DNA from 3 places in the Lacticaseibacillus sp. YLM2-1 genome. Region 3 is predicted to be linked to each of the others. Evidence: predicted binding sites of a transcription regulator. Region 3 holds the regulator's gene; each other region holds the start of a gene.
The links. The regulator HrcA, encoded in region 3, represses chaperone genes, less so after heat shock. The targets are predictions, from matches to a motif close to TTAGCACTCNNNNNNNNNGAGTGCTAA.
Positions count from the first base shown of each region.

Region 1 (6,712 bases), 880 kb from region 3:
AACTAGGTTCCTCAGACCGCGAATACTCGTCACGTTCAACTTCCCGCCAATCAAACTTGTGCATCATTTTTTCCTCCTTCAACGTGTTCTCCAGCCCAGAAAGGCGACGACTTCAGCCTTAAATCGCGTATAGGCCAGTTTCTAAGCACGCATGTTAAGCGTTGTCAGATCCTTTTGCACAGAGTGTAGCCATCTACTCGGTGGAATACAATTATTCTGCCTATCAGCCAGCAAAAGATCTAGGCAAAGAAAAAAAGCATTCCCCACCTTTTAGATGTCGAATGCTTTTTTAGTGATTAGGCACGTGGTCGCGTAAAGAGTTGCAAAATGCCCATGACAACGAGTAAGCCACCAAAGAATGAGAAGACCATCATGACAGTTCTGAACGGATTCAAGGCCATAATGAAGCCCATGATGAGCAACACCACACCATAAATGACGGTCGGCCAAACCGAGACGTTCACAAATTGTTGTCGATTTCGAGCACTTAAAATTTTATTGACACCATAAATCATCAAGACAATGCCCAGCAGCAATGGCCCGAGACTCATCAGTGGCCGAACGATGACCGGCACCATCAGCGCCAATAACAGGTAAAAGCCCCCTGTAAAAAGCGATGTACCGTAAGTGCCTGATGCTTTGCGGGCTGAAAAGCCGTCAATCAGCTTTGGAATTGCCGCAATAATCAAGACTGCAGCTACGATCCAGAGAAAACTGCGATAGACTTGGCGCGGTGCGATTAAAATCCAGGCACCGATTAAAATCATCAGCAAACCGCGCAGCCATGACCAACGTTGAAGACGATCAAACATTGTTTGCATTTTTTAGGCTCCTTTGTTTTGCTAACTTAACCATAGCATACGGTGAGTTATTTCCCCTCCGTCGTCAGACTGAACTTTCACCATTGTTCGTGATTCCAACTGCGGCCATCGATTTCACCTTCAAGACTTTCACGACGTTTTGCCTGCTGGGTGACGAATGCTTGTAGTGCCCTAAAAAAGGCGGCATTTTCATAAGATGTTGCCTGTTTTTCCTGCACTGCAGCAGCGTTCACTAGCCATTGTTCATCTGTTGTCATTCCGACTCGCCTGCCTTTAATTCGTGTAATGTCAAACGTAAGCGATCAATGTCATCCGTCTGCGCTGCTAATTGATCCGCCAACAATTGTGTGTCAGCGTTGCCGCTCAATCGATCAATAAACCACTGTGCTTGTTCATCTGGTCGGTCAGGATGGTCAAGCGTCAAATATTGCTGATAACGCACCAATAATTGTTGATGCTCAAGATCCGTTTGATTGGCAAATTGGGCAATTGTCAAAGGCGGCAATAACGTCAAGCCGGTTTTAGCCGCCAAGGCCGCGTATGGTGTCAAAAATTGGCTGATGCTAAAACCAACGCTACCGCCAAGCTGATAGGCGGTCGCCGGTTGACTGAATGTCACGACAAAACCAAGTGATTTGCCGTGTAGCAATCCACCTCGCGCATCATAAACAAACTGTTTCAGCCAAACATCTGTCAGCCACTGATGTAAGCTTGCCGGCGCCATATACCAATAAAGCGGAAACTGAAAAATAAGGCGATCAGCAGACGTGATTGCTTGCTGCTCCGCCGTCACATCAAAGGGTAGCCGACTATCTAAATGATGCCACACGACTTGTGACAAAGAAGCGGCACTCGCCTTTAGAAACTGCTGAGTGTCGCTTTTTTCAATTTCAGGATGACTCACAACGACTAATGTTTCCACGATTATCCTTTCAACAAATACTGCGCAAAGAACGCAACGGTACCCTGCCACGCTTCATCAAGATAGCCTTCAGCATGCTGACCGCCCGGAATCGACTGCAAGGTCACAGGTAAGCCAAGCTTTTCAGCGGCATGTGCCAATTGATAGATGCCGCTAATCGGAATAATCTCTTCCTGCGAATTAGCCAGATACAAAGGTCCAGCCTGAGCGGTCAAACGGTCAAACGGTTCAACTTCAGGGAACTTTGTTTCATCTGAATCAACATAATTCAAAATGAACCATTTGTAAAATAGATCATTACGACCACCTTGGTCAATTTTCGCACTTGCCGTTTTCACAAAATCGGTTTTCGTATCCGGCTGGGCAACGACTGCTGGATGATCTGCGAACCACTGACGAATGTCGAAGATGCCCGACCAAGAAACTGTCGGTACCCCTTCGGCTAACCCAACGTCAACTGACAGCGAACCACCGGCACTGGACCCAAAAACGCCAAGTTGCAACCCTTTAGTATGCTCACGCAACCATGAAAAGGCTGCTAAAACATCATCACGAGCTGCTGGGAAGAAGGCTTCAGGTGCAAGCCGGTAATTTGGAACCGCCACCGTATAACCAAGTGCGGCAAACCGTTCAGCCATCTCGCCTTCTTTATTCTTCTCACCGCGAAACCAACCGCCACCGTGAATGTCGAGGATCGCCGCCCCATTTGACTTCTCTGGTTCATAAAAATCAAGCTTCTGTAATGCTGCATCACCGTAAGCGATATCTCTTGTTACTTTAACTGTCAAAACGCTCACCTCTCCAATCAAATTTGCACTCAGTATAACCCGCTCAACGGCGAAATGTAAGCAATTGACTCAGAGCGTGAAGCGGAGCGGTTAGCTTGGCATAGCCGAGCTGCGCCTGTTCGCACGTTTCAGCCAGCGGGTGAGACGGCCCAGTTTCTGAGCTGATGAACATGTTTCAAAATCACTAAGCCACTCACCCAATACCAATTTCTAATTCATCCCCAGCGCTGCATTCAACTTCTTCTGCACCGTCGGCAACGCCAGCTCACTAAAATGATCCGCTTTCACCCACCGTGCTGGTAAAAAGCTGAGATCGCTCGCCGCAGTTTCGACCCCAATCAACGTCAACTGCCATTGCTGATGCGTAAAAGTATGCTTAACCGTTTTCGCGCCAAGATCCGCAAACGTCAGCTGCATCCCTGACGATGCCGCAAACAACGTGCTGACCTCATCTAACTGCGCACTCATCATGGTACTTTCAAGATCTGCCATGTCAACGAGCGGAAACATCCACAAATCAGCCAGCAAGCCAGTACTTGGCCGCTGTTCAAGTAAATAGCCTTTCTCCGAGCGAATGACTAACGCAAAGTAACGATGCAACACCGGCCGTGGCTTTTTCGTTTTAACCGGATAAGCCGAAACCACCCCATCTCGATAACTGGCATCAAAATCTCGCACCGGAGAATGTGCAGGGTCTGGGTGATTCGCCGACATGTAACTTGAGCCAAGATCCATGACGGCCTGATTAAAATCACCAGGTCGATCTTTTGGCATCAGTGGCTGAATCAAGTCAAAAAAGATCTGACGCGTTTGTGGCCGGGCAATATCCGCATCCACTTTAAACAACCGAGCGAAAACTCGAAAAGCGTTACCGTCAATGGCAGGCACAGGTTCCCCGAAACTAATTGACGCAATCGCTCCGGCTGTGTAAGGCCCGATGCCAGACAATGTCTGCAGTGTTTCTGAGGTCTGCGGCCAAACGCCGCCATAATCGGCAACAATCTGCTTGGCTGCCTGTTGCAGACGGCGTGCGCGGGAATAATAACCCAAGCCCTCCCACGCCTTCAGAACCTCTGCTTCTGGCGCCTTCGCTAAGGCTCCCACGGTCGGGAATTGATTCATAAACCGTTCATAATAAGGAATCACCGTCTGCACTTGCGTTTGCTGCAGCATGAGCTCACTAACCATGACATGATAAGGATCATGATCCTCGCGCCACGGCAATTGACGCGCATGTTGATCATACCAATTCAATAAGGCCTTTTGAAAAGCCGCCACTTTTTCCGGCGGCCAGTTGATTAATTTGTTTGTCATCATAACCCCTAGCTTACCATGGACTTGAAAATCGGGAAATATTGAACTGCTTTTGTTAGTGAGTGGGAATCCTTGTTTCAAGCTGAAATGCGCGAGCAAGGTCCAGAAGCCTGTGCATAAGGACCTCGAACCTAAACGACCAAAGCCCTGTCATGATATTGTGGCTCGCCGAAGCGCGCAAACTGACCTAGAAACCTGCGCATAAGGAGCTTGAATCTAAATGGCTAAAGCTTAGCCATGATATTGTGGCTCTCTGAAACGCGCGAAAAGGCGCAGAAACCTGCACATAAGGACCTCGAACCTAAACGACCAAAGCCCTGTCGTTTAGGCTCGAGGCCACTTATGTTCCGGTTTCTAATCGCGCCTTTTCGCGCTCTACAAAAAAATCACCCCAACGACCATACGTATCGCTGGGATGACTTTAACGACTCAATGATCACTGCAACTGCGGCAATTCTCATCGATTTTTGTTTGCTTACTCATGGGTTCTGCCCACTAACGGCAGAAGTGCCGCTTCTATTCATGCTTGCAATGCAGTCCGTAAATCTTGGGTCAGCTGATGACGAACATTATTGAATTTCAATGTTGTGACCAGACTCCTTAGATTCAGTCAGCTTAGGCATGGTGATATTGAGGACACCATCCTGATAGGCTGCCTTGATGTTGCTTGCATCAACGTTTGGTAGTTGATAGCTCCGACTCATTGTGCCGTAGTTACGTTCAGACATCATGACGTTGCCGTTCTTATCAGCGTGGTCGGTGATATCGTCCTTATGAACGTTAATACTCAAAACACCATCGTGGTAGTTCATCTTGATGTTGTTCTTATCAATCCCAGGTACATCCACATGAACTTCGTAAGCGTCCTTGGTCTCCTTAACATCAGTTAGTAATCCGTTGACGGCCGTGCTGGTGATGGCAGGTGTTGCCCAATCCATCCAGTCAGATACCGGGCCGAAGAACCGGCGTGCTAAGTTGTCAAAGAACGGATCATTCACATTGTTCATCAACTCATTATTACGACGATTCAAAACTTCATTAGCCATAACAGATAGCTTCCTTTCAATATAGAGACTTTGGCGATTCGGGAGAAACACATTTGCTCTGAAGCTCTTGTTCCTTCTCCCTCGCTCCACCTATAGTTATACCACAAACTAGCACTTGTGAACGCTAAGTGCTAATATTTTTTGAAAAAAGCTGATTAATCGGTTTCTTTGCATACTCTCACATGCGTTATAGCTTTTAATTTCTTTGTAGACCATTATTAAAAAAGTCTTAGTATTGCGGCAACTGCTCAATGGACACGACTAGTATGCGGCGTCATGGGTAAAAGCGCTAGCTTAATGGCGATAAATACCGTTCTTGCCATCATAGACAGTTACTGTCACTGGGGCGCAAAAGTTGCAGATCTGGCTGTCCCGAAACTGAATATTGGGCTATAGATCTTTGAAAACGCGCAAACCGACCCAGAAACCGAAGCATAAGGACCTCGAACCTAAAACGACCAAAGCCCTGCCTGATATTGCTGAACTCCGAAACGCGCAAACTGGCCCAGAAACCTCCGCATAAGGACCTCGAACCTAAACGACCAAAGACCAGTCGTTTAGGTTCGAGGCCACTTATGCTTCGGTTTCTAAGCGGGCCAGTTTGCGCTCTGCAAAAAAAAGCCCTGAACAGTTAACTGTTCAGGACCAGCGACTCAACTAACATTAATTTTCGCTTTCAAGGCGTTCTGCTTCTTCGTCAATCGTTTCAAAGCCAGACTTCTTTGACTTCTTTTCGGGATGGTCTTGGCGCTCCTTTTCAACTTTAGCGATCAAAGCTTTTTTCTGTTCTTTGCTCAATGATGCCATGTGATGTCGCCTCTTTTTGGTGTGAGTTCGTAGGATTGACCCTTACAATCTCTGTTATACCACTTTCACGTAGACTTGGCACACTCAATTTAAAAGTGCTAAGCCGAGTGAAGGATCTTTAAGCGACTGCGGCCCGTACCTGCTGGCTCAACTTGCAACTGATCGGGAATATTATCCCGCAGCTCGGTCACATGTGAAATGATGCCGATTAGCCGCGATTCGCCTTCTAATGATTCTAACGCATTCATCGCCACATCAAGACTATTGGCATCAAGGCTGCCGAAGCCTTCATCAACAAACAATGCATCAATATTAATCCCGCCGCTTTCCTGCTGAATCACTTCCCCTAAAGCCAGCGCCAAGCTAAGGGCAGCGATGAAGCTTTCACCGCCTGATAGCGTCTGCACAGCTCGTTTCTCACCAACCTGATCATCGTAAACATCAATTTCCAACCCAGAGTGGATCTTCTGCGTCCCCAAGCTGGTATGCAAAACAAATTGATACCGGTTATTGGACAAAACCTGCAGACGGCTATTGGCCACATTCAGAATTTCTTGCAAATAAGCCTGCAAAACGTATCGCTCCAGACTGAGTTTCTTGGGACCATTTCCATTCATCACAGTGGCCAGTGTTTGTAAATCCGCGTAGGCTGCAAGCGCCGTTTGATTGGCCGTAAAGATAGTGGCCGCTTGTTTGGCCAATTTTTCAGCAGCATCATGCGCCTGACTAATCTTAATCAAAGCCGTTTGGTCGTTTGTTGCTGTCGTTTCCGCTGCTGTTGCTTCGGCCTCAAGCTGATCAAGCTGTGGCTGTGCTTGGGTACCAATAGTTTTATTGGCGGCATCTAATAACGTTTGTTGTTTGAGCTGTGTATGCTCATAAGTCTGAACCTGTTCGTTCAACAGCGGTAATTGTGATACCCGCAGCTGCAACTCGGCGAACCGTTGCTTGCCATCAGCACCAAAATACTCCGTGACTGCTATCGTAAAGGTTGCTTTTGCTTCCGCCTGTTCC
Region 1 covers NZ_CM152617.1:722,047-728,758, reverse strand. The annotation lists gene AC07KQ_RS03455 (hypothetical protein) at 1-64, opposite strand, end outside; gene AC07KQ_RS03450 (HdeD family acid-resistance protein) at 297-821, opposite strand; gene AC07KQ_RS03445 (hypothetical protein) at 899-1,078, opposite strand; gene AC07KQ_RS03440 (NAD(P)H-dependent oxidoreductase) at 1,075-1,743, opposite strand; gene AC07KQ_RS03435 (alpha/beta hydrolase fold domain-containing protein) at 1,746-2,531, opposite strand; gene mutY (A/G-specific adenine glycosylase) at 2,742-3,845, opposite strand; gene AC07KQ_RS03425 (hypothetical protein) at 4,188-4,421, shown strand; gene AC07KQ_RS03420 (Hsp20/alpha crystallin family protein) at 4,415-4,891, opposite strand; gene AC07KQ_RS03415 (hypothetical protein) at 5,555-5,698, opposite strand; gene AC07KQ_RS03410 (AAA family ATPase) at 5,797-6,712, opposite strand, start outside.
Region 1: AC07KQ_RS03420 (Hsp20/alpha crystallin family protein) is a predicted target of HrcA. The motif match lies at 5,000-5,026, and genes of this name have one in related genera.

Region 2 (6,712 bases), 650 kb from region 3:
GATCGCGAATTTTATAAAACATGAAAATGGCGAGTGGCATCACAATAAAGAATGGCCAGATATCAAGCAATCGGTAAGCAAACAGGATGACGAGAATTGCAAAGGAAATCAACGCGCCAGAGAAGTTAGCAATCGTTTTGCCAATCCAACCTTTTCCGCGATGACGGAACCAATGGATAATCATCCCACTTTGCGACAAGGTAAATGGAATGAACACACCAACCGCGTACAACGGAATCAGCCGTTCAGTTGATCCTTGGAAAATCGTAATCAGCGCCGCGGCTCCTAACGCCAGTGTCAAAATCCCGTTAGAGTAACCCAAGCGATCGCCACGATCCAGATACATATGCGGCATAAACTTATCTTTGGCCAAGTTAAAAGCCAAAACTGGAAAAGCTGAAAATCCGGTATTAGCTGCCACAGCCAAGATCAAGGCGGTCGCAAATTGAACAACGTAGTACATGATACCTGCTCCGCCAAAGGTCTCTTTGGCCACCTGCGAAAGCACCGTCACTTTGGCCACCGGCACAATACCGTACCAATAGTTCAAAAATGTAATACCAGCAAAGAAGAAGCCAAGGATGGCAGCCATGATGGCCAACGTTTTAGCCGCATTCTTTTCTTTAGGTATTTTAAAGAACGGCACCGCATTACTAATTGCTTCAACCCCAGTCAGTGAACTGGACCCACTGGAAAATGCCCGGAAGATCAAGGCCATCGAGACTCCCGGAATCGCTGCACCGACAAAGGAAGTTGCCTTGTACGGAATAGCGCCTGTTGCCACTTGGTAAAGTCCCCAGATGATCATACCCGTCATGACGACAACGAATAAGTAAACCGGGACCATCAAAAAATTGGCCGATTCACTCATGCCACGTAAATTCATGCTCATCAAGATGAAAATGATGATCAGTGAAATGATCACCTGCTTGCCATAAAGCGCAGGAATTGCACTGGTAATCGCTTCAGCACCCGCGGAAACTGAGACTGAAACCGTTAGCATATAATCAATCAGTAATGAAGCGCCTGCGGTTAGACCGGCATTTTTACCTAGATTTTCGCTAGCGACAACATACGCGCCGCCGCCACTAGGATAGGCGTGAATAATCTGGCGATAGGATAGTGTCAATGAAATCAAGAGCACTAAAACAAAGGCAGCGATCGGCAATGAGTACCAAATCGCAGCCGCTGACAATGTCGTCAGAACTAAGACAATTTGTTCAGTCCCGTAAGCCACACTTGAAAGCGCATCTGACGATAACATCGCCAGTGCCTTGAAAATGTTAAGCTTTTGACCGCCTTCCTCAGAAGATTTCAGTGGTCGCCCAATAAACAGGCGCTTTAAATGCATCATTTTCATTACTCCTATATGAACCGAATGTATCGGGAAAATTTAACCAAAACACAAACAATCATCAGTGTAACCTAAATAGACGCTCAAGCCTACCTTATCTAACGCAACATGACAACTTGGTGAGATTCCCTGACGAAAAGCCCCAACAATATCGTCCTAACTAGCATGATGTGCAAAAAAGCAAAAACGGCCACCTTCTCGGTGATGCCCGGGAAAGTGGTCGTTTTCGTTACGCCTTTTCGATAATCACAACATCATGGACCTTCAACTTGCGATGAACCTCGTGCTCGATCTCGCTTTTAGCAGCGTGGTCAATTTTAAGGTCAGCTTTAGGCGTATCAGGCAACAGTTTTTCCAAGACAAAATCAATCTCAGCATCTTTAATGGTGCGTTTGTCGTGGGTCAAGACGACATCGACTTGGTCAAATCCTTCAACGTAATAAACATGAACAGATCCTAACGTATATAATTCAAAAAACTTAACCGGCTTTCGATTATAAAGATACCGCATTGTGTTCGGTAACATTTTGTGCAAGCTGGCGTTAAGCCGAATGGGATTTTGAATCAGCTTCATCAAATCGCCCCTTTTTTTTGTGTGAGCGTGAGCCAGCGCGCTTAGCGACCGGAGTGTAAGTGGACCTGAATGTGATGGCCGGGTTTGGGCCATTGCATTCAGGGTCCTTACACGCAGGTCGCTGCGCTGGCGAACGCGTTATGACTGAGCGTGAGCCAGCGCGCTTAGTGACAGAAGTGTAAGTGGCCTTGGACGTGATGGTCGGTCTTTGACCATTGCGTTCAAGGTCCTTACACGCAGGTTGCTGCGCTGGCGAACGCGTTATGACCGCGACATCGCTTTGATGTCCACGGCTGATGATCTTACTAATTAACCATCATACAACATGAAACTATCTTTATTTTACCAATGAATGCCCCTTAGTGACTAATGATTAGGCACAGAAATGTTAATTAACTTCATAAAGTGACCTTGAAAACTTGAAAAGCACACTATGTAAACAACAAAAGCACCGGCGCATAAGCCAGTGCTTTTGTTGAACGAATAGGCAGAAATTACATCATACCGCCCATGCCTGCTGCTGGGTTAGCACCAGCGGCAGCATTATTATTTGCATTTGGATCTGGCTTGTCAGCAACAACGGCTTCAGTCGTCAGCATCAAAGCAGCAACGGAAGCGGCGTTTTGCAATGCAGAACGGGTCACTTTGGTTGGGTCAATAATACCTGACTTAGCCATATCTTCCCATTCATCAGTAGCGGCATTGTAACCAACGCCTTGCTTTTCCTTCTTCAGCTGTTCAACGATGACAGAACCTTCTTTGCCGGCGTTCTCAGCAATCTGGCGAACAGGTTCCTCAAGCGCACGTAGCACGATGTTGATCCCGGTTTGAACGTCGCCTTCTTCTTTCAAAGCAGCAACTGCAGGCAAAACATCTACCAGAGCTGTACCGCCGCCAGCAACATAACCTTCTTCAACCGCGGCACGGGTCGCATTCAAAGCATCTTCGATCCGATACTTGCGTTCCTTCAATTCAGTTTCAGTAGCGGCACCAACCTTGACAACCGCAACACCGCCAGCTAACTTAGCCAAACGCTCTTGCAACTTTTCACGGTCAAAGTCACTGGTCGTGTCATCAATTTGCTTCTTGATGATATTAACCCGTTCAGCAATGGCATCCTTAGAGCCAGCGCCATCAACAATCGTGGTGTTGTCCTTGGTAACCGTTACCTTGCCGGCACGACCCAATTGTTCAAGCTTGGTGTCTTTAAGATCCAAGCCAAGGTCAGAACTGATCACGGTACCACCAGTCAAGGTAGCGATATCTTCAAGTTGAGCCTTACGCCGATCACCAAAGCCAGGGGCCTTAACCGCAACAACATTGAAGGTACCACGAATCTTGTTCAGAACTAAGGTTGGCAATGCTTCACCAGCAACGTCATCAGCAATGATCAACAGTGCCTTACCTTGTTGAACGATTTCTTGTAACAGCGGCAAAATGTCCTGAATATTGGAAATCTTTTTGTCGGTGATCAAGATATAAGGATCGTCAAGGTCAGCTTCCATCTTATCATTATCGGTGACCATGTATTGGCTCAGATAGCCGCGATCAAACTGCATCCCTTCAACAACAGAGAGTTCAGTGTCAATCCCTTTGCTTTCTTCAATGGTAATCACACCATCGTGGCCAACTTTTTCCATGGCGTCAGCAATCAGACTACCAACTTCTGTATTTGAGGAAGAAACGGACGCAACCTGCGCGATTTCTTTCTTACCATTAACTTTGTGGCTAATCTTGTGCAATTCGTCAACGGCAGCCTTAGTTGCTTTTTCAATCCCTGTGCGAATGCCAACAGGATTAGCACCGGCTGTAACGTTCTTCATGCCTTCGCGGATAATACTTTGTGCCAAAACCGTTGCGGTTGTGGTACCATCACCAGCAATGTCATTTGTCTTGGAAGCAACTTCGGCAACCAACTTGGCGCCCATGTTTTCGTAGTGATCTTCCAAGTCAATGGACTTCGCAATTGTGACACCGTCATTGGTAATTTCCGGTGAGCCATAGCTCTTGTCCAAAACAACGTTGCGGCCTTTTGGTCCTAAGGTTGTCTTAACTGTGTTTGCCAACTGATCAACGCCGCGCAGCATTGCAGCACGTGCGTCTTCAGAGAATTTAATTTCTTTTGCCATTGTTTTTATTCACCTCAAAATTGATCGATTATTTAGTTACGCAATTGCCATGATGTCTTTTTCATGCAATACAAGGTAGTCTTGACCTTCATACTTCACTTCAGAGCCGGCGTATTTGTCGTATAATACAGTATCGCCAACTTTGACGGCCATTGGCAAACGCTTGCCTTCTGGTGTCAAAGCGCCTTCACCTACTGCAACAACTTTGCCGGTTTGCGGCTTTTGTTTTGCGTTGTTGGCTAAAACGATGCCGCCAACTGTCTGCTCCTCTTCTTCAACGACCTCGACAATCACGCGATCTCCTAATGGTTTTAACAAGGCAATCCCTCCACATTACATTTTTTGATTTAGCACTCGTTATGTCTAAGTGCTAACTACAGAAGTAACTATAACGAGTTTTGCGGTTGAATGCAACCCCAAACCGTGGAATGTTATACTTATTCCAGACATTTTTTTAAAGGAGCTCTTTATGTCACTACAAAAACATGGACTTTCCATTATTGGTGCCTATTTAGTGGCGCTGATTGGTAACTTGCTGATTTTCCAAATCTTACCCGTTGGCCGACTCAGCTTAGGTCTTGCTACTGTGATCAGTGTGCTGGCGATGATTGCCGCTGGTTTCAGTGAGCGACAGTTAGTCATTGCCAACGCCATCGAAGAACCTGGGGTTGCCGCCCCACAACAGCGGGTTTTCTGGGGACCAATCGGTATCGTTGGCGTTTTGGTCGCTCAGCTTGTGGGTTCATGGCTAGAAACATTTTTATTCAAAATACCGCAAACTAGCAGCCTAATTCATCAGCAGCTGTCCAGTATGGCAACTAATCCGTGGTATTTCCTAGTGATCGGATTGGCTATTCCTGTGTTGGAAGAGCTAACCTATCGCAAAGTTCTATTCGGTAATCTTGTGAATGTCACCGGTATCTTTGGCGGTGCCTTGATCACTAGTCTCCTGTTTGCTTTAACGCAACCGGGCGGACACTGGTTAAGCGCCACATTGGTTGGACTTGTTCTTGCATATGATTATCGACACACTGGCGCAGTCAGCACGGCTATTATCGCCCGCCTTGGATCTTTGTGGGTGGTTTGGCTTTACTATCTCGCCCACACCCTATAATCGTAATCGAATATTAACCTTGACCCCTGCTTTCATCTCTTATAATAGAAATAATGATTTTGTGAAGGAGCAGTTCAAACATGGAGACCCGTTCTAATCGCCGCCAACAACAACAGAAGCCGAGGCGTTTTCGCTGGGGCAAATTGATCAGCCTAATCGTTGTGGTTGGTCTGTTCACAACAGGTGCGTATGCCTTGCGGTTATACAGTCAGGCAAAATATGCCATCAATAATACATATCATGCGACCAAACATGTCAGTACCGACATTGCTAACAAGAAGCCGTTCGCCGTTTTGCTACTAGGCGTCGATACTGGTGCTGATGGTCGGATTGAAAAAGGCAACTCTGATACCATGATTGTTGCTGTCGTTAATCCTAAAACCAAGAAAACAACCATGGTCAGTATCCCGCGTGACACCGCTGCAGAGTTAATTGGCACAAAGGAATTCAACATGCAGAAGATCAATGCCGCGTACAACGTTGGCGGTTCGGACATGGCGATCAACACTGTTTCCAAGCTGGTCAATGTCCCGATTTCTTACTACCTAACAATCAACATGGGGGCGCTTGAAAAAGTCGTCAATGCTGTCGGCGGTATTGATGTCGTCGTACCGTTTTCCTTTCAGGATCCATACACTGGCAACCAGAAGTTCACGAAAGGCCCCATGCATCTCAATGGCAATATGGCGTTGGCATATTCACGGATGCGTCACTCTGACCCAGAGGGCGATTATGGCCGACAGAAGCGGCAGCAACAAGTCATCAAGGCCATTCTCAAAAAAGCAATTTCTGTTGGATCACTTGGCAATTTTACCAAGCTCATGGACACTATCTCAAAAAATATTGCCACGAATATGAGTTTTGATGATATGCAAAGTATTTTCTTGAATTACCGTGACGCCGCAAAAACAGTTTCGACTGATCATTTGCAAGGTGTCAACGCATGGGTCGGCGATGGTGCTTACCAGATTGCTTCCGACGCTGAGATGCAACGAATCTCCAACAAACTTCGGACAGCTCTGGGGCTGCAAACCGAAACCATCAGCAATGAAGAGACAAAACAAAATGCGAAGAACACGCAGTTTGACTTTAAGGCAACCACGGACCAAAACTACATTATCTTTACCCCGTATGATTGATCATTCAAAAACACCCGCAGATTTCACTGTCTGCGGGTGTTTTTGCGCTTAAATTCAAGCCTCAAGCAAGTTTCTTCTGGGGTCGTTCCCGATACCACCACCAGAAACCAAGAGCAAGAATGGCTATGATTGAAACGGTATAAGAAAGCAGCTCATTGTTTAACAGCCACTGACCAAGCCCGTATGGTATGACAGCCAATGCATATATCATGACCACCCAGCGTAATTTTGGCAGTAAGAGAACATTGCCCGCATTTTCCAGCGAAATGTGGTCAAATAACCACCTCGTCGCAAAATAGCCGATAATACTGATAACCATCGCGGCAATAAAGTAGGCAAAAAATAAGTTGTTGCCTGATAACCGGACTGGATTCGAACGCATCGTTGAATAGATCAGTCGAT
Region 2 covers NZ_CM152617.1:2,247,494-2,254,205, forward strand. The annotation lists gene AC07KQ_RS10805 (APC family permease) at 1-1,354, opposite strand, end outside; gene AC07KQ_RS10810 (DUF1827 family protein) at 1,584-1,928, opposite strand; gene groL (chaperonin GroEL) at 2,423-4,057, opposite strand; gene groES (co-chaperone GroES) at 4,094-4,375, opposite strand; gene AC07KQ_RS10825 (CPBP family intramembrane glutamic endopeptidase) at 4,527-5,171, shown strand; gene AC07KQ_RS10830 (LCP family protein) at 5,252-6,310, shown strand; gene AC07KQ_RS10835 (hypothetical protein) at 6,372-6,712, opposite strand, start outside.
Region 2: groES (co-chaperone GroES) is a predicted target of HrcA. The motif match lies at 4,405-4,431, and genes of this name have one in related genera.

Region 3 (6,712 bases):
GAACTTGAAACCGCAGCTTATATTCTTGTAGGTCTCATTGCCATTAAGCTAGGTCTCAGTCTGCCAATGATTGATGTGAAAACGCCAGACTGGCTTTTTTCGGTCCTAGTGGTGCTTGTTTTCATCTGGGCCGGCTGGCGACATGTCGAGCATGAAAAACATCATCATAGTATGTATAAAAAATCAAAACCATGAAAGGAACTGCCATGAACGGGATTTTGCCGTTATATAAACCCACTGGCATGACCAGTGCTGATGCGGTGTATCATGCCCGCAAGATTCTTGGTATCAAAAAAATTGGCCATTCCGGCACCCTTGATCCTAATGTGGACGGCGTGCTGCCGCTGGCGATTGGTGCAGGCACTAAAGCGGTGCCGCAATTAATGGCCAGTGGGAAAGTCTACACCGGAGAAATCACGTTAGGTTTTGCGACGACAACCGAGGATTTGGATGGGGAAGTTGTTGATAAAACGCCTTTAACGCAGCCGTTTACAGCTGATCAGTTGGATGCTGCATTGACTGCGTGGACAGGAAACATCACACAGATTCCGCCGATGTTTTCGGCGGTCAAGGTCAATGGTCGCCGGCTTTACGAATATGCGCGCGCCGGTGAAACTGTGAAGCGGCCAGAACGACAGGCTACGGTGTCACAGTTTACACGTACCGATGAACCGGTTTTTTCAGCCACTGATGGCACCCAGCGTTTTCGGTTTGAGGTCCATGTTTCTAAGGGAACCTACATTAGAACACTAGCAGTGGATGTTGGCAAAACGCTGGGAGTTGCTGCGGTGATGAGTCAATTGACGCGAGTAAAAAGCGGCGGGTTTACGTTGAACCAGGCGGTTAGCATTCAGCAATTGAAGGCGCATGCCGCGGCAGGTACTTTAGCCGATGTGATTCAACCGATTGATATTGCTTTTGCCGATCTGCCTCAAGTTGATTTGACCGTAGAACAATTTGAGGCAATCAGTCATGGCCGCTTTTTATCGCTCGATCAGCAGACTCCGCGCGTTCGTCTGCATTTTGCAGGCGTTCTTAAGGCTATCTATCGCCGAGAAGACGATCAGTATCGGCCAGATTTAATGTTTTTAGCTAATGAAAAGAATGTGTGAAAATTTATGAAAACAATTGATATTCAGCCGCCATTGCAGGTGTCCGCGGCCCCGCCACAGCCCATCGTCTTGACCTTGGGCTTCTTTGACGGCGTCCATCGCGGCCATCAAGCGGTGATTAAAACCGGCAAGAAGATCGCTTTAGCAAAAAAGATACCGTTGGCGGTGATGACGTTCAATATTCATCCAGCCGTCGTTTATCGTGGGGTTTCCGAAACCGATATTCGGTATTTATCCACTCGTGAAGAGAAAATCAGAATTATGCAGTCACTGGGCGTGGACTATTTGTATGTGGTTCACTTTACCCCAGATTTCGCTGCGCTGACGCCGCAAGCATTTGTCGATCAGTATTTGGTCGGTCTGAAGGCGGATACGGTAGTTGCAGGTTTTGACTATACTTATGGCAAGCGGGATGTTGCATCTATGGCTTTATTGCCAAAATATGCTCGTGGCCGGTTTGATGTCATCAGCGTGCCGGAACTCGCTGAGGATGGTCAAAAGGTCAGTTCAACCCGAATCCGGCATGCACTCGATTCCAGAGATATTGATACGGCCAATGATTTTCTGGGTTATACCTATACAACTGCTGGTAAGGTGGTTCATGGTGAGGCGCGTGGCCGTTTGCTTGGCTTCCCAACAATCAATTTGGAGACACTTGGCCAACAGCGATTACCAGGCATTGGTATTTATGCAGTGAAGGTCAAAGTTGGCACCACTTGGTATTTAGGCATGGCCTCCATTGGCCGTAATGTCACGTTTGGCGCCGATCGAGACGTGACACTTGAGATTAATTTACTTGATTTTAATCAAATGATTTATGGCGAAACCGTTCAAGTTCGCTGGTATCACTATTTACGCGGTGAAGTGAAATTTGCTGGTGCTGATGCCTTGATTGATCAATTGAAAAAAGATGAAACTGCCGTCCGAGACTATTTTGCCGCAAAGAAGGGTTAATATGGCAGGTGCTTATCTTCACATACCATTTTGTGAACATATTTGTTACTACTGCGATTTCAACAAAGTTTTCATCGAAGGCCAGCCAGTTGATGATTATGTGGCCATGCTGCTAAAAGAAATGCGGATGGTGATGGCCGAACATCCTGAAGAAAAAATTCAGACGGTTTATGTCGGTGGTGGCACGCCCAGCACGCTGACACCGACACAATTGGCTACATTGTGTCAGGGTATTCATGATATCCTACATTTTGATCAAGGGGAGTTTACTTTTGAAGCTAACCCCAATGACTTGCTCACGACCGAAAAATTGCAAGTGCTACATGATTATGGTGTCAACCGTTTGTCGATTGGCGTGCAATCGTTTAATGATGATGTATTACGCCGAATCGGCCGGATACATCGAGCAAAAGATGTTTACACTGCCATTGCTAACGCCCGTCAAGTCGGGTTTGATAATATTTCGATTGATTTGATTTTTCGACTACCTGATCAAAGCCGCGATGACTTTCTGACCAGTTTGCAAAAGGCGTTGGCACTGGATCTGCCGCATTACTCAACGTATTCCCTAATTTTGGAACGTAAAACGATCTTCTATAATCTGATGCGACAGGGCAAGTTGCGCTTGCCGACCCAAGACGTCGAGGCCGATATGTATCAAGATGCGATCGATCTCATGGAAGCACATGGCCGACATCAATATGAAATTAGTAATTTTGCAAAAGACGGGTACCAGTGTGAGCATAACTTGCTTTATTGGCGCAATGACAAGTACTTTGGCTTCGGTGCTGGCGCGTTTGGGTATCTTGGTCGTGATCGCTACCACAACTATGGTCCTATTAAGCAGTATTTAACACCATTACATGCTGACCACTTGCCGGTCCTTGAACATCATTTGGTGCCACAGTCAGAACAGATCGAAGAAGAAATGTTTTTAGGCTTGCGGACGATGCAGGGGGTCAGTGAAGCGCGGTTTTATGATCGCTACCACATGACAGTTGACGCCATTTATGGTGAAACTGTGCCGGAACTGGTCAGTCAAGGTTTGGTTGTGCGCCAAGATGGCTACATTCGCCTGACCAACAAAGGCAAGTTCCTCGGCAACGAGGTTTTTCAACGTTTCTTGATTGATGAGCCGCTTGTTTAAGTGCTAAAAGAAACGACTGTGTTGTTAAAATGCACTTGCCATAATTTTCACTAGAAACGTTCACAATCTAGCAATCGTACCTTGACTTTGCTAACCTCGCTTGGTATATTATTCATTGTATTAGCACTCATATAAAACGAGTGCTAAAGGTGAGGTGAGAAAATGTTGACGAAACGGCAATTGCTCGTCTTAAAAGAGATCATCCGGTTGTTTACTGAAAGTGGCCAGCCGGTGGGCTCAAAGACGTTAATGCAAGAGCTGCCGGTTCACGTCAGTTCTGCGACGATCCGCAACGACATGGCAGCGCTGGAAGATGCCGGTCTGATCACCAAGACCCATAGCAGTTCAGGTCGAGTTCCTTCGACACAAGGCTATCGCTACTATCTTGATCATCTTGTTGAACCCGTGCGCGTCTCTCGCCATGATTTGGCAACGATCAAGCAGGAGCTTGGCCAGCGTTACAGCAAAATGGACGAAATTGTGGCACAAAGCGCGCAGATTCTATCAAATCTGACGAGCTACACTGCCATTAGTCTCGGTCCGGAAGTCAACAATATTAAGCTCACTGGGTTCCGACTCGTACCACTAGGTAACCATCAAGTCATGGCCATTTTGGTCACGAATAATGGTAATGTCGAAAATCAGGTGTTCACCGTCCCGCCGTCCATTTCTTCCGATGAACTTGAAAAAGCCATCAGAATTGTGAATGATCAGCTGGTCGGGTTGCCATTGGTTCAGGTAGCACAGCGGCTGAGGACGGATGTCCCGTCCATGCTAATGCAGTATTTGACCAGCCCAGACGGCTTCCTTGATATTTTTGGCAATGTCTTAAAGTCAGCTGCCTCTGAACGTTTTTATGTTGGTGGGCGGTTGAACTTGATGGATTACCTTGGCGATTCGGATATTCACGAGCTGAAAAAGATCATGTCGTTGATCGATGCGGATCACGGCGATCTGACTGAGTTGCTGGGCGGCCCGATCCGCCAAACACCGGTTCAAGTGCGACTGGGTCCGGAGTTAAAACCTATTGATCTAGCGAACCTCAGCTTGATCACTGCTAGTTATGATGTTGGTGGTCACGGTACCGGTATGATCGCCCTCTTGGGACCGACGCAAATGCCGTACTCCAAGATGATCGGCTTGCTCGACGTTTTTCGCGAAGAGCTAGCTAAACGGTTGACAGACTACTATGCCAACTTTGATCAATAATCATGTTAGCAAATAGCATCAGTTGGTGTTTTTAAGCCAACTGATGCGTTTAAAGAATAGCGTGAACTGACACGTTCAGAAATCGGCGCACAAATGCAATGGTCTTTTTTGGGCATTGTGCATGTGTTCCTTATGGATAGGCTTTTACGTCAGGAAACGCGTTAAAGGAGGATACCATGGCAGAACAAAAAGCAAAGCATGCAGCAAACGCCGCAAAGAAAGCTGAAAAGTCTGCTGATACGAAAGAGACTTCGTTAAAAGAAGATATTTTACAAGAAAGTATCGCGGATCTTAACGAACAACTTTCGAACAGTAAACATGACGGCGAGCAGTTGAAGCAAGAACGCGACGACTTTGAAGATAAATACCTGCGTGCCGCTGCAGAAATTCAAAATATGAATGCTCGCTTCGAGAAAGAGCAGCAAAAGCTGTTGAAATATGATGGGCAAAAGTTGGCTAAAGCCATTTTGCCAGTTGTTGATAATCTCGAGCGGGCGCTTGCAACCGAGGCCAAAGATGACAGTGCAGTTTCCCTGAAGAAGGGTGTTCAAATGGTTTACGACCATCTGGAACGCGCTTTGAAGGAAAACGGCATCACTGCCATTGATGGTGCCGGGGACAAGTTCGATCCCAATACCCAGCAAGCCGTTCAAACGGTCGCAGCGGATGATCAACATCCAGCTGACACAGTCGCGCAGGTATTGCAAAAGGGGTATTACCTCAAGGATCGTGTGTTGCGTCCTGCTATGGTTGTCGTTGCAAAATAATTAATCTGAAAATAAAGAAGGTATAAACTATGAGTAAAGTTATTGGTATTGATTTAGGGACTACCAACTCAGCTGTTGCGGTTCTGGAAGGCAATCAGCCAAAAATTATCACCAACCCTGAAGGCAATCGGACCACGCCATCTGTTGTTGCATTTAAAGATGGTGAAATCCAAGTCGGTGAAGTGGCCAAGCGCCAAGCGATCACTAACCCAGACACGATTGTTTCCATTAAGCGCCATATGGGTGAAGCTAACTACAAAGTCAAGGTTGGCGATAAGGAATACACCCCTCAGGAAATTTCTGCGATGATTTTGCAATACATCAAGAAGTTCTCTGAAGATTATCTTGGTGAACCAGTTAAGGACGCCGTTATTACCGTACCGGCTTACTTTAATGATAGCCAACGGCAGGCCACCAAGGATGCCGGCAAGATTGCTGGTTTGAATGTTCAGCGGATTATCAATGAACCAACCGCTTCTGCCTTGGCTTATGGCTTGGACAAAGGCGACAAGGACGAAAAGATTTTGGTTTACGACCTTGGCGGTGGGACCTTTGATGTTTCCATTCTGCAATTAGGCGACGGGGTCTTTGAAGTGCTGTCGACCAATGGTGATACCCATTTGGGCGGTGATGATTTTGATAACAAGATCATCGACTGGCTAGTTGCTGAATTTAAGAAAGACAACAACATTGATTTGTCCAAGGATAAAATGGCGATGCAACGGCTGAAGGATGCCGCTGAAAAGGCTAAGAAGGATCTGTCCGGGGTTACCCAGACACAGATCAGCTTGCCATTTATCTCTGCTGGCCCTAATGGCCCGTTGCATTTGGAACGTACCTTGACGCGGGCACAGTTTGACGAAATGACCGCTGACCTGGTTGCCAAGACCAAGATCCCAGTCGAAAATGCTTTGAAGGATGCCAAGTTGACCAACGCTGACATCGACAAGGTTATTTTAAATGGTGGTTCAACTCGGACACCAGCAGTTCAGGAAGCAGTTAAACAGTGGACTGGCAAGGACCCAGACCACAGCATTAACCCAGACGAAGCGGTTGCGCTTGGTGCTGCCATTCAAGGCGGGGTCATCTCTGGTGATGTCAAGGATGTTGTGCTGTTGGATGTAACGCCGTTGTCTCTTGGGATTGAAACCATGGGCGGTGTCTTCACCAAACTGATTGATCGTAATACCACAATCCCAACCTCAAAGAGTCAAGTCTTCTCTACTGCAGCAGATAGTCAACCAGCCGTTGATATCCACGTACTTCAAGGGGAACGGCCAATGGCAGCTGACGATAAGACACTCGGGCGCTTCGAGTTGACGGATATTCCGCCAGCACCACGTGGCGTTCCTCAGATCGAAGTTAAATTCGATATTGATAAGAACGGCATTGTTCAGGTTTCTGCGAAGGATCTTGGCACCGGCAAGTCGCAAAACATCACCATCAAGAGTTCTAGCGGTTTGTCCGATGAAGAAATTGAACGGATGAAGAAGGAAGCCGAAGAAAACGCCGATGCCGACGAA
Region 3 covers NZ_CM152617.1:1,601,939-1,608,650, reverse strand. The annotation lists gene AC07KQ_RS07800 (TerC family protein) at 1-195, shown strand, start outside; gene truB (tRNA pseudouridine(55) synthase TruB) at 207-1,112, shown strand; gene ribF (riboflavin biosynthesis protein RibF) at 1,119-2,066, shown strand; gene hemW (radical SAM family heme chaperone HemW) at 2,068-3,213, shown strand; gene hrcA (heat-inducible transcriptional repressor HrcA) at 3,376-4,422, shown strand; gene grpE (nucleotide exchange factor GrpE) at 4,599-5,189, shown strand; gene dnaK (molecular chaperone DnaK) at 5,219-6,712, shown strand, end outside.